One region of the Klebsiella sp. PL-2018 genome, then DNA from elsewhere that is predicted to be linked to it. Evidence: predicted binding sites of a transcription regulator. Region 1 holds the regulator's gene; the other holds the start of a gene.

Evidence for each region. The regulator CRP, encoded in region 1, controls carbon source genes, mostly activating them, when cyclic AMP is high. The targets are predictions, from matches to a motif close to ATGTGANNNNNNTCACAT.
Region 2: a site for CRP is predicted at 1,965-1,982, ahead of MKleb_RS06435 (maltoporin). Genes of this name have one in related genera too.

What each region holds. Positions count from the first base shown of each region.
Region 1 covers NZ_CP077673.1:5,385,090-5,392,166, forward strand. Annotated here, with positions in the region: gene MKleb_RS25510 (nicotinate phosphoribosyltransferase) at 1-291, opposite strand, end outside; gene prs (ribose-phosphate diphosphokinase) at 296-1,165, opposite strand; gene MKleb_RS25520 (NUDIX hydrolase) at 1,362-2,081, shown strand; gene MKleb_RS25525 (hydrolase) at 2,226-3,185, shown strand; gene MKleb_RS25530 (YheU family protein) at 3,182-3,400, shown strand; gene MKleb_RS25535 (phosphoribulokinase) at 3,436-4,308, shown strand; gene MKleb_RS25540 (OsmC family protein) at 4,352-4,756, opposite strand; gene crp (cAMP-activated global transcriptional regulator CRP) at 5,061-5,693, shown strand; gene MKleb_RS25550 (YccS/YhfK family putative transporter) at 5,745-7,077, shown strand, end outside.
Region 2 covers NZ_CP077673.1:1,374,366-1,381,442, reverse strand. Annotated here, with positions in the region: gene MKleb_RS06455 (GNAT family N-acetyltransferase) at 1-216, shown strand, start outside; gene ykgO (type B 50S ribosomal protein L36) at 213-353, opposite strand; gene MKleb_RS06445 (type B 50S ribosomal protein L31) at 353-616, opposite strand; gene MKleb_RS06440 (LacI family DNA-binding transcriptional regulator) at 730-1,803, opposite strand; gene MKleb_RS06435 (maltoporin) at 2,073-3,344, shown strand; gene MKleb_RS06430 (glucose PTS transporter subunit EIIB) at 3,468-3,782, opposite strand; gene MKleb_RS06425 (beta-galactosidase) at 3,848-5,905, opposite strand; gene MKleb_RS06420 (glycoside hydrolase family 53 protein) at 5,937-7,077, opposite strand, start outside.

The DNA.
Region 1 (7,077 bases):
CTCCACCCCAACCGTATCGCGCCCCAGATAGCCGTCCATCACCTGCTTATACTCGTTCACGACCTCCTCTTCCGGGCGGGCGAAAAACGCCTCGTTAAACAGATCGACCAGGAACCACTGCAGAAAGCCCTGCAGGCCGAAAAACACCAGCTTGCCATCGGCCTGCGGCGACTGGAAAAAACGATCGCTGCGCGGGGTAAAGTTAGAGTAAACCTTCGTTGTCCCCTGCGGATACTGCACGCGATGGGAAACTTTATAACCATCAATGGCCAGAATCGGATTTATTTTCATCATGTTATCCCCAATGTGCGCGGTAGATGGCGTCAATATCGATAAGCTCCAGCTGCGGATGAGCCAGGGCAGGAGAAGTCAAAGAGGTGGTGGCGTAAACGGCATCGATGCCGTTATTCAACAGATGCTCTACGCCTTTGGAAAAAATACCGTGGGTGACGTACAGACTCACGCTGCGGGCGCCCGCCTCGCGCAGCACCTGCGCCGAGCCGATAAAGGTGCCGCCAGCGTCGCAGAGGTCGTCAACAATAAGCACCGCTTTCCCCGCGACATCACCGGTCAGCAGGGAAAAACCGGTTAACGCGCCGCTGGCAAGATCACGCTCTTTACCGAGGATCGCGAACTCTCCGGCACCGCAGGCTTTAGCCACAGGATGAATCTTCTTTAGCGCGCCGGCATCCGGCGCCACCAGCATCAGCTCCCCGGCAGCAATAGCCTGACGCAGACCGGCGCTCTGCAGAAGACAGTGCTGTTGAGCCACCGCGACCATATTATTGACTGCCGCCGCTGCGGCATCGCTGTGCGGGTCAAGCACCACGACTTTGTCAAAGCCAAGGGTATTAAGCTGCCTGGCAAAGACCTTCAGCGCGAAGCTGTCTCCCGGCACCATATGACGATCCTGACGCGCCCACGGCAGCCACGGCAGTTCCAGATGGCTAAACGTCACGTCGGTAACATGACGCACGGCCTCCACCAGCTGCGCCAGCAGCATAAAATCGTTCATGTCGCGCAGAGCAACCGCCCGGATGCGCATCAGACGGGCAGAAGGCGGTAGTGGATTGGTCACCTTCAGCCACACAGCGCCATCGGGAAAGACGCCGCTGGCAAGCGTAAACGCCTCATCATCCAGTTCCAGGGTAAATTTTTCGCTCATGATGACCTCCGCTCATTAAATTATGTCCCTAAGACACAATCAATAATGTCCCTAAGACACATATTGTGCAAGCGTTAAATGTCATTTAAGCGGAGATGTGAATTAAGCAGTTGAAAAACAATAATAAAAATGTAGGCTTGCTGCTCAGGAAGGGGCTGGTACACTTGTCAGCGTTCTTTTCCGCTGCGAGCGCTCTATGACCAACGATGCCGAATACCTCAGCCAATACGATGCCAGCCGCTTTCCCTCGCCGCTGGTGACCGTCGATAGCGTCCTGTTTACCCTGCATGAAGGGGCGCTGTGCGTTCTGCTGGTTGAGCGCGCTAATCCACCGCAGCAGGGGGCGTGGGGGCTACCCGGCGGCTTTATCGATCTGGCGCACGATGATTCAACCCGCGCCACGGCGCTACGTAAGCTCACGGAAAAAACCGGGATTTCACCGTCATGGCTGGAGCAGCTCGACACCTTCTCCGGGCCGGATCGCGATCCGCGCGGCTGGAGCCTGACTATCGCCTGGTTTGCGTTAATCTCGTGGGTAGAGTGTCAGCCGCATATCGCCAGCGTCAGCGATGCCCGCTGGGTGCCGGTGGCGCAGCTGGATAGCTATTCGCTGGCTTTCGATCATCAAACGATTATCGACGCCGGTCTGCATCGCTTACGCCAAAAAACGATGTACTCTTTACTGCCGGTTTACTGTCTGCCGGAGACCTTTACCCATGGTCAGCTGCTGGAAGCCACGGAAATCATCCTTGGTCAGCCGATTCAACGCAAAAGCCTGATTCGCCGCTTCGAAGCCTCCGGAATGTTTGAAGAGACCGGTGAAACAGCGGCAACCGGCGCGCGGAAAGCGCGGCTATGGCGGCGTAAACCCGGCGTCGATTTTCATCTCTTTTCACGTAACCTGCTGGCCGATTAGCCGCAAGGCCACATATGGGCTAACCTGCGCACTTCATGCGCGGTATAGTATGTTATAAAGATTATTTATTGCTCTGGTGCTATGGTTGATATCACTCCTACAGAAATGACGCCCCCTGAAGACGACTCGCAGCAGTTTCATCCGATGCGCGGCGTAGGCAATCGTCATTTGCAAACCATGTTGCCGCGGCTAATCCGTCGCAAACTCCGCTTTACTCCCCACTGGCAGCGTCTGGAATTGCCGGACGGCGATTTTGTCGATCTGGCATGGAGTGAAGACCCTTCTCAGGCGCGCCATAAACCTCGTCTGGTGGTATTTCATGGCCTGGAGGGGAGCCTACACAGCCCTTACGCACACGGACTTATCCATGCGGCAATGCAGCGCGGCTGGCTGGGCGTGGTAATGCACTTTCGCGGCTGTAGCGGCGAACCCAACCGGAATAACCGCATCTACCACTCGGGCGAAACGGAAGACGGCTCCTGGTTTCTGCGCTGGCTCCAGCGCGAGTACGGCACGGTCCCCACCGCCGCGGTGGGATATTCGCTCGGGGGCAATATGCTGGGCTGCCTGCTGGCAAAAGAAGGCGACGCTATTCCCGTTGATGCCGCGGTTATCGTCTCGGCGCCGTTTATGCTGGAAGCCTGTAGCTATCATATGGACAAAGGTTTCTCCCGCGTTTATCAGCGCTACCTGCTCAACCTGCTGAAAGCCAACGCCGCGCGTAAGCTAAAAGCCTATCCCGGCTCTCTGCCCGTCGATTTACGCCAGCTAAAAAGCATGCGCCGTATCCGCGAGTTTGACGATTGCATTACGGCCAGGATCCACGGTTTTGCCGATGCGCTGGACTACTATCGCCAGTGTAGCGCCATGCCGCGCCTGAGCGATATCACTAAGCCCACGCTGATTATTCACGCGAAGGACGATCCCTTTATGGATCACCACTCGATTCCCCCGCAGGAGCAGCTGCCGGCGAATGTCGAATATCAGCTCACGGAGCACGGCGGGCACGTTGGCTTCGTCGGCGGCACGCTGCGTAAGCCTGAAATGTGGCTTGAAAAACGCATCCCGGATTGGCTAACCCGTTGGCTAGGAGCGCAAATATGATCATTCCCTGGCAAGATCTCGATCCCGAAACGCTGGATAACCTGATCGAAAGTTTTGTATTACGTGAAGGCACCGATTATGGTGAACATGAACGTTCGCTGACGGATAAAGTCGCGGATGTTAAACAGCAGTTGAAAAGCGGAGAAGCCGTGCTGGTGTGGTCAGAACTGCACGAAACGGTGAATATCATGCCCCGCAAGCAGTTTCACGGCTAAGGCGGCACACACTATCGTTTACTCTGGGAGTTGTTATGTCTGCCAAACATCCGGTGATTGCCGTCACGGGCTCCAGCGGCGCGGGAACCACGACCACCAGCCTCGCTTTTCGCAAAATTTTCGCCCAGCTTAATCTGCACGCCGCCGAAGTTGAAGGCGATAGCTTTCACCGCTATACCCGTCCGGAAATGGACATGGCGATCCGTAAAGCACGCGATCAGGGCAAACATATCAGCTACTTTGGCCCCGAGGCTAACGACTTCGGCCTGCTGGAACACACGTTCGCCGAATATGGGCAAAGCGGCAAAGGCCAGTCGCGCAAATATTTACATACCTATGACGAGGCCGTGCCGTGGAATCAGGTTCCGGGGACCTTCACGCCCTGGCAGCCGCTGCCGGAACCGACTGACGTCCTGTTTTATGAAGGCCTGCACGGCGGCGTTGTGACGCCACAGCATAACGTAGCAAACCATGTCGACCTGCTGGTCGGCGTGGTGCCCATCGTCAATCTTGAGTGGATCCAGAAGCTTATCCGCGACACCAGCGAGCGCGGACACTCTCGTGAGGCGGTCATGGATTCCGTGGTCCGCTCGATGGAAGATTACATCAACTTTATCACCCCGCAGTTTTCACGCACCCACCTCAACTTTCAGCGCGTACCGACGGTGGATACGTCCAACCCGTTTGCGGCCAAAGCCATTCCTTCACTGGATGAAAGTTTTGTCGTTATCCATTTCCGTAATCTAAAAAATATCGATTTCCCCTGGCTACTGGCGATGCTGCAGGGCTCGTTTATTTCGCATATGAATACCCTGGTGGTACCGGGCGGGAAAATGGGGCTGGCGATGGAACTGATTATGGCGCCGCTGGTTGAGCGGCTGATGGAAGGCAGGAAAATCAGCGAGTAGCCAGAACCCCGGTGGCGCGATTGCCGGCCGGGGCGCATTCGGCTTACCCTTCGATCACTTCATAAGAGTGGGTAATGTTTACCGCTTTCTCAAGCATCAGCGCGACGGAACAATACTTTTCCGCCGACAGGTCGACCGCGCGAGACACGGCAGCGTCCTTCAGTTCTTTACCGGTCACGATAAAATGCAGATTGATATGGGTAAACAGACGCGGCGCCTCTTCGCGGCGCTCCGAGGTCAGCTTAACTTCGCAGTTGGTGACGTTCTGGCGGCCCTTCTGCAATATGGAAACCACATCAATCGCGCTGCATCCGCCTGCCGCCATCAGTACCATTTCCATTGGGCTAGGCGCTTTATCCCCGGAATTGCCGTCCATCAGAATCTGGTGACCAGAAGCCGACTCACCGATGAAGGTTAACCCTTCAACCCACTTCACTCGCGCTTGCATAAATTTAACTCCAGGGCTGTAATTTTCCTGACAGATTACGCGTACATAACAATTCTAGCAACGGAAGGCGACCTGGGTCATGCTGAAGCGAGACACCAGGAGACATGCGGCGAAAGCTATGCTAAAACAATCTGGATGCTACAGTAATACATTGATGTACTGCATGTATGCAGAGGACTTCACATTACAGGCTGCAGAAAAATTTCAGCCGGATTCCCAGGTATAGGGATTCAATACGATTGCATGCCCGGATGCCGTGTAGTGTCGGCACCCGGAGATAGCTTATAACAGAGGATAACCGCGCATGGTGCTTGGCAAACCGCAAACAGACCCTACCCTTGAATGGTTCTTGTCTCATTGCCACATTCATAAGTACCCATCAAAGAGCACGCTGATCCACCAGGGTGAGAAAGCAGAAACGTTGTACTACATCGTTAAAGGCTCCGTGGCTGTACTCATCAAGGATGAAGAAGGTAAAGAGATGATCCTCTCTTACCTTAATCAGGGCGATTTCATCGGTGAATTAGGCTTGTTTGAAGAAGGCCAGGAGCGTAGCGCTTGGGTACGTGCGAAAACCGCATGTGAAGTGGCCGAAATCTCCTACAAAAAGTTCCGTCAGCTGATCCAGGTTAACCCGGACATCCTGATGCGTCTCTCTTCGCAGATGGCTCGTCGTCTGCAGGTCACGTCTGAGAAAGTCGGCAACCTCGCCTTCCTTGACGTTACCGGTCGTATCGCTCAGACGCTGCTGAACCTGGCTAAACAGCCGGATGCGATGACCCACCCGGACGGTATGCAAATTAAAATTACCCGCCAGGAAATTGGTCAGATCGTCGGATGCTCCCGCGAGACCGTTGGCCGCATCCTGAAAATGCTGGAAGATCAAAACCTGATCTCCGCGCACGGTAAAACTATCGTCGTCTACGGTACCCGTTAAGTCGGTAAAACGGCGTATTGCCTAACAATACGCCGTTTTTGTTTTCCCCTCATGTGGCGCAGGCTGATTTACCACCCGGAAGTCAACTATGCACTGCGGCAAACGCTGGTGTTGTGTCTGCCGGTTGCGATTGGGCTTCTGCTCGGTCATCTCCAGCAGGGGCTGCTGTTTTCTCTAGTTCCCGCCTGCTGCAACGTTGCCGGGCTGGATACGCCGCATAAACGCTTCTTTAAACGCCTGATTATCGGCGGCAGCCTGTTTGCCGGCTGTAGCCTGATCGTTCAGCTCCTTCTGCAGCGAGACATCCCTTTGCCGCTGATCCTCACGGGTCTGGCGCTCATCCTCGGCGTCACCGCCGAAATCAGCTCCCTGCACGCTCGGCTGCTGCCCGCCTCGCTTATCGCGGCTATTTTTACCCTCAGTCTCGCTGGCAATATGCCGATCTGGGAGCCGCTGTTAATCTACGCCATGGGCACCTTATGGTATGGCGTGTTTAACTGGTTCTGGTTTTGGCTGTGGCGCGAACAGCCGCTGCGCGAATCATTAAGCCTGCTCTACCGGGAGCTGGCCAACTACTGCGAGGCCAAATACAGTCTGCTTACCCAGCATACGGACCCCGCCACATCGCTGCCGCCGCTGCTCAACCGCCAGCAGAAGGTGGTGGATCTGATTACCCAGTGCTATCAGCAGATGCATATGCTGGCGGCTAACCAGCGCAGCGATCACAAACGCCTGCTGCGCGCTTTCCAGGTTGGACTGGACCTTCAGGAACATATTTCCGTCAGTCTTCATCAGCCGGAAGAGGTGCAGAAACTGGTGGAGCGCAGCCACGCGGAAGCGGTGATTCGCTGGAACGCGCAAACCGTTGCCGCCCGCCTGCGGGAGCTGGCGGACGATCTCCTCTACCACCGTTATCCTCAGCGCTTTCAGATGGATAAACAGATCGGCGCGCTGGAAAAAATCGCCTGGCAGCATCCGGATAATCCGGTTGGCCAGTTCTGCGCCTGGCACTTCAGCCGCATTGCCAGGGTTCTGCGCACCCAGCGCCCGCTATACGCGCGTAACCTGATGGCGGATAAAACCCGCCGCCTGCCGCTGCTGCCCGCGTTGAAAAACTATCTGTCGCTTAAGTCGCCGGCGTTACGAAACGCGGCGCGTATCAGCGTGATGCTGAGCGTCGCCAGCCTGATGGGCAGCGCGCTGCATCTGCCTAAGCCCTACTGGATCCTGATGACCGTGCTGTTCGTGACGCAAAACGGCTACGGCGCAACCCGGGTACGTATCGTCCATCGGGCTGCCGGAACCATTGCGGGACTGGTCATTGCCGGGCTCACGCTGCACTTTCACGTTCCTGAAGGCTATACGCTGACCGCGATGCTGTTCA
Region 2 (7,077 bases), 1.8 Mb from region 1:
GAGCCTTCACGCCGGGCGGCGCTGCGGCTGGGATTTCAGTATGAGGGGCGTTTTCGTCAGGCGCTGGTGATAAAGGGCCACAACCGCGATACCGACTGGTTTTCGATTATCGATTCCGAGTGGCCGCAGATTGACAAGGCAATGCAGCAGTGGCTGGCCGCCGACAACTTTAGCGCCGACGGCCGGCAGTTACGAACGCTGGAGAGCTTCCGTTAACGTCTCTTCTTGCGCCCCTGGACGGCCTTAAAGCGAGGATTACTTTTGCAGATAACGTACAGCCGCCCTTTACGCTTGACGATCTGGCAATCCGGGTGGCGCTGTTTCGCGCTACGCAATGAGTTGAGCACCTGCATTATTTACTCCTTTTCGCATCAATAAAACCGCCGAAGCGCTGGCGGAAACGCGCGGTGCTGCCTTCATTGTTGAAGGCCTTCTGTTTGCCGGTGTAATACGGATGCGATTTGGAGGAGACATCGAGCGTTACGTAGGGATACGTCTCGCCTTCCAGCTCAATTTCGCGCTCGGTACGGATCGTTGATCCGACTTTGAAGTATTCGTTGGCGCTGGTATCGTGAAAAACCACCGTACGATAATGCGGATGAATATTGGGTTTCATAGCGACCTCAATCATTACGTTATAACATAACATTCATGGTACGCCGGGTGAATACAAAGATCAACCCTGAGAATGGAAGGGGCTAAAGGGCGGCGCAGGCCGCCCGTTGCGGATTAAGGATTAAGCTGATGCGCCAGCGCTCTGAGCTGTTCGGCAATAGACTGCAGGTTTTTGCCCGGCTCCGTTTTCGGTCCGGTAGAGTGGCGCACGACCAGACGAGCCGGAAGGATAGAGGAAGTATGAGATGTCTCGCGATCGCCGCTATCGAGAAGGCGCCGGACGGCCTCTTTTCCTTGTAAATCAAGATCCAGCGAAACGGTGGTGAGCGCCGGGTAAAAGAACGAACTCTCATAGGTGTCATCATAACCAATAACCGATTTTTCCCCCGGAATCGGCACCTGATGTTGGTGAAACGCGCTCAGTACGCCCAGCGCCATCTGATCGTTACCCACCAGAACGGCGGTAAAGTTTGGCGTCTCCCGCAGCATTTGCAGCGCGCCGGCATAGCCGCTCTGCGCATCCCAGTTACCGCGAATCACCGTGACCGGCTGCAGGCCATATCCCTCAAGGGTCTCAATCCAGCTTTTCAGACGCAGTTTGGCCGATACCGAGCTTTCCGGGCCGGCTAGCAGCGCGATCTCCCGATGCCCCATTTCATAGAGATATTTGACGCTGGCCCGGGTGCCGTCAGCCGGGTTAAACGAAACGTTAAACACGGAGCTGTAGGGGTCAACATCTAAAAAAAGACAGACGATATCATCGTTATCAGCGGCAATTTTTTGAGCCAGTTCAGTCTCCAGCGGCACGTTGATGATGACCTTATCTACCAGCTGAGACTTAAGTTCATTAATGGAATCTTGAATACTTTGGTTGACGCTCTCATCGATCATGGAGATGAGCACCTGATAGCCTTCCACATTCGCATAGCGTTTTACCGCAGCAGCCACCTGAGAAGGCGCGTGCAATGCGAGGGAGATGGTGACCAGGCCCACGGTGCGGCTTTGCTTTCCTACCAGCTGCTGCGCCAGGCGGTTTGGGACATAGCGCAGCTCCTCAATGGATTTCTCCACCTTGCTGCGTGTGGCTTTGGATACATTAGCAGATTTATTGAGTACCCTGGACACGGTCTGATAGGAGACGCCCGCATGGCGAGCAACGTCTTCTAAGGTCGCGCTTTTAGACTTCATAGTCCGGTTCCTTATGTTGTTATCCCTGGATTGTAACAGGGGCAATGTGAAAAAACGCTCATCGCCGCGTCCCCCGAACCACAATTATCACAAAAAGTATTACGCTCACAATACAACAAATTGTGAATGGACTCACTAGTCGTAACAAAACCCGCCAATTTATTTGCAGTTAATCACACTATAGCGATCATTTAATTGCCTGAATTCGGGTTTAGGCATTTTATGACATCGGTTATGTGAACGTAATACAAAACAATAAGAGGATAGACATGAACACTACGCTGCGCACACTCTCCGCTGCGTTGGCCGCTGCGCTGATTTCACCATCCGTGTTTGCTGCTTCCGCCACGCTTCCGGGTATCGATTTTCATGGCTATATGCGCGCCGGGGTTGGGGTCTCCGGCGACGGTAGTCAGGCCGAATGGCAAAAAAACAAAATTGGCCGTCTGGGTAATGAGTCCGATACCTACGGCGAGCTGGAGCTGGGATCAGAGGTCTATAAGAAGAATGACGTTAGCTTCTATCTTGATAGCATGGTCAGCATGGTCTCTGACGGTTCTAACGATAACGAAACCACGCTCGATGATGATGCCCAATTCGGCCTGCGCCAGCTCAACCTACAAATCAAAGGGCTAGTCCCCGGCGATCCGAACGCGGTCATTTGGGGCGGTAAACGCTACTACCAGCGCCACGATCTCCACATCATTGATACCAAATACTGGAACATTTCCGGATCCGGTGCCGGGATCGAAAACTATACGCTCGGCCCGGGGGCCGTTTCATTTGCCTGGATCCGCGGAGATGCCAATGACGTCGACTACCGCGTCGATGGCGATAGCAACGTCAACATTAACTACCTCGACCTGCGCTACGCAGGCTGGAAGCCGTGGGCCGGTTCGTGGACCGAATTTGGTATCGACTACGCGATGCCGAATACCACTAAAAAGCAGGACTCCTACGGTGGTCTATACGATGCTGAAAACGGCGTCATGCTGACCGGTGAAATCAGCCAGGATATGCTGGGTGGTTACAACAAAACGGTGCTGCAGTACGCCAACAAAGGGCTGGCGCAGAACATGGTTTCCCAGGGCGGCGGCTGGTACGACATGTGGAACTACGTCAATGACGCCACCGGATACCGCGTGATTAATACCGGTTTAATTCCGATTACCGAAAAGTTCTCCATTAACCACGTTCTCACCTGGGGCTCCGCGGACAACATCACCGATTACACGGATAAAACGCGCATGCTGTCGCTGGTGGCTCGTGGGCAGTATCAGTTCACCGAATACGTGCGCCTGATTGGCGAAGTGGGCGGCTTTTACCAAAAAGATAGCTACAAGAACAATACTGATTATAAGCAGGCCGGTGAGAAATATACCATCGCGCTGGGCCTGGCCGATGGCCCTGACTTTATGTCTCGCCCGGAACTGCGCATTTTCGCTTCGTATCTGAATGACTCTGAAAACGGTAAACCGTTCGAAGATCAAACTGCCAATAATACGTGGAACTTTGGTGTACAGGTCGAGGCCTGGTGGTAGTCGTCATTTAACTGTTTTATCTCCAGCTGTAAGGTCGTTAATTACCCTCCGGTAATCATTATTGCCATTGAATGCTTTGTTTTCTTTTCGGGATAACTCATTATTGCGTTATCCCGTTTTATTTTATTTACGGCTGGCAAAGTGTTCGTCAAGTAATTGACGCAAAGCATCCGACTGTTTACCGAAAATAGCATGCACCTGCTGCCCAAGGATAATAACGCCAAGCGCTCCCTGCTGCTGTAGCGCCTGAGAGTCAACAATCGACAGATTATTCACCGTGACGCGTAAGCGGGTGATACAGGCGTCAACGTTGACAATATTCGCCTCGCCGCCAAAAGCCTGAATTAAACGTTCAATCTGTTGTTGTTCCGCCGGGCTTAACGTTACCGCCGGACGAGACTGGGAGAAATAATTCAGAAAGGATTTTAAACTCACCATAATAGACTCCTGATAAGCAGATAAAAAAACGCCTGCTCTTGCGAGCAGGCGTGGATAGAGAAAAATTACGCGTGACGGCTGAGAATGCGGCAATCCCACGCTTTTAAGGTCAACGGCGCGTTCAGTGCCGCGCCGGTGAGGCTGTCCTGATAGCCCTGCGGTAAGGTCACCTGCTGCTGCTGCGCGCTGTAGTTTTGCAGGAACACGTAGGTGGTCTCACCGTCCGTCCGTGCGGTCGCCACCACGCCCGGCGGGAAATCGGCTGCCACCGCACGCGGCAGCGACAGCTCTTTACTTATGGCGGTGAAGAAGTCCCGCTGGAAAGCCAGATCGTTGCGCGAAGCGACGTGCCAGGCCTTACCTTTACCCACGTGATTGACGGTAACCGCCGGTCTTCCCGCGTAAAAATCATCGCGGTAGGTCGCCAGCGGCTGCGCCGTTTCGGCATGGATCAGTTCACACAGATGGCGTACCTGATACGGTCCCTGCAGGCCCCCTTCATTGCCCGCCAGCCCCTGTACCAGGTTGCGTTCGCCGTCGTTCAGGCAGTCAATCTCTTCCGCCCAAATGCCCAGCAGTTTACGCAGCGGGCCCGGGAAACCGCCGAGATGGCAAAGGTCGGATTCGTTAACAATACCCGTCCAGTATGTTGTAACTAAATGACCACCGTTAGCCACAAACGCTTCGGCGCGTTCGGCAAATCCCTCACGAACCATATACAGCATTGGCGCAATGACCAGTTGATAAGCGCTCAGGTCAACGTCAGCATCGATAACATCAACCGCAATCCCCTGCTCCCAGAACGGACGGTAATGTTCGTTGACGGTATTTTCATACTCCATGCCGAGATTTCGCGGCCCCTGTGCATCATCCAGCGCCCAGCGGTTTTGCTGGTCGAAGATAATCGCCACTTTCGCATCCGTCCGGCAGCCCACGACGCCCGGCAGCTGGCTTAACATCTCGCCGAGCGCCGTCACTTCACGACCCACGCGCGTATCCAGATGACCGACATGATCGATAATCGCGCCATGAAACTTCTCAACCGAACCGCGGCTCTTACGCCACTGGAAGTACTGCACCGAATCCGCGCCGTGCGCCACCGCCTGCAGAGAAGAGAGAATATGCATTCCCGGTTTCTTCAGCTTACTGGTCGGCTGCCAGTTGGTGGCGCTCGGGGTGGATTCCATTAACACAAACGGTTTGCCGCCCTTCAGGCTGCGCATCATGTCATGATACATAGCGGTGTAGCAGGCCAGCGTGGTTTCATCTTTATCACGGTGCCACATGGGGTAGCTGTCCCATGAGATAAAGTCCAGCACCTGCGCCAGCTGCCAGTAGTCGTAATCGTAGAAATACTCCATAAAGTTGGTTGTTACCGGCAGCGCAGCATTCGCCGCTTTCAGCGGCGCAATTTCGTGGCGGCAGAAGTCCGTCACCTGAGCGGTATTGAAGCGATGCCAGTCCAGGTTCAGACCATGAATGGAGACTTCCCCCTGCGGGGCCGGAGATTCGATCTGCGACCAATCGCTGTAGGTGTGGCTCCAGAAGGTGCTCCACCAGGCGTGATTGAGGTTATCCAGCGTTTCATAGCGCGCTTTCAGCCAGTCGCGGAAACGCTCCTGGCACAGGCTACAGTGGCACTCTCCTCCGTATTCATTGGAGATATGCCAGCCCAGCACCGCCGGATGCTGCGAGTAGCGCTCCGCCAGCAGGGAATTTATTTTCAGGGTTTTATCACGGTAGACCGGCGACGACATACAGTGATTATGACGTCCACCGTGTAGCGCAGGCACCCGATCGCGACCGACGCGCAGGACCTGAGGATATTTCTGCGACATCCAGGCCGGGCGCGCGCCGCTTGGGGTCGCGAGAAAGACATGAATGCCGGCGGCATAGAGTTTATCCAGAATACTGTCCAACCAGCCAAACTCAAATACGCCTTCCTGAGGTTCAAGTTTCGCCCAGCTAAATATCCCTACCGACATAACATTACATTTTGCCTGCTGCATCATGGCAATATCTTTATCGATAATATCGGGATAGTTCTCCCACTGCTCCGGGTTATAGTCGGCGCCATGCAATAGCGCATTGACCTTCGGACTCAAAGGCGCAAATTTTTTCATAATAAACATCCTGAAGTGTAAAGCTGAATAATTAATTGAATACCTTCATCGACGGCAATGCTTTTCCCTGGCAATCAAACAGCGCCTGATTTTCCCGGGCATTCCCCTCTTTCCATTCATCATGGATATATTTCATTCCGGCAGGCGTCGCCCAGGTATTTCCCGGTACGGCAATCCACGTCGGCTCCCAATAAAAAATACCTTTACCGCGGTGGTCCGGTACGTCCGCAACGGCCTGCATTAAGTCGTGAATATAATTATATTGCCCCTGTACGGTGGCAGGATAACCGCCATCCTTTTCCTCTTTCGCCTGGAAACTATTTTCGGCGTTGTCGCAGTTTTCCAGGGTATAGGCATAAGCGGCTTCCACCACTAACACGTCTTTGTTATAGCGCTTGCTGATATCGTCCATATTGGCTTTCAGCGCGCTAATCGGACCATTCCAGTAGGTGTACATCGACAGACCAATGATGTCGTAAGGCACGTTGCGCTTGCTGATTTCATCAAACCACCAGCGGAAGGTGTCGTTTTTCGTGCCTTCGGCCAGATGAAGCATAATTTTAATCTGCTCGCCGCCGGTGAGGTTTTCCTTCAGGCCGTCAATGGCGGCGTTAAGCAGCCCCGCCAGGCGATCGAACTCGCCGCCGCCCTGCCCCCAGCTTTTGCCCTCCGGCCACAGCATACCGCCGTTGATCTCGTTGCCGATCTGGACCATATCCGGCAGCACCCCCTCCTGCTTAAAGCGGGCAATCGTGTCGCGGGTGTAGTCGTGGATCGTGGTTTTCAGCTGCGGATAATCCATTTTCTCCCAGGCCTTCGGCTTGAACTGCTTGCCCGGATCGGTCCAGAAATCGCTGTAGTGAAAATCAAGCAGCAGCTTCATACCCTGCGCTTTTGCGCGCTTCGCCAGCGCCAGCGTCGCCGCCAGATCGTTATCGCCGCCGCCGTAACGCTGACCCTGGGCGTCTTTTGGATCCACCCACAGGCGCAGGCGAACATAGTTCACGCCGTCGGCCTTCAGAATCGCGATCGGATCCTGCGGCTGATTGTTGTGGTTAAAGAACTTCGCGCCGTGCTTTTCCGCATCCAGCAGCGTGGAGATATCCGCGCCTTTAATAAAATCAGCGGGCATATTGCTAAACGCCTTCGTTTGCAGCGCATCTGCCGCCAGC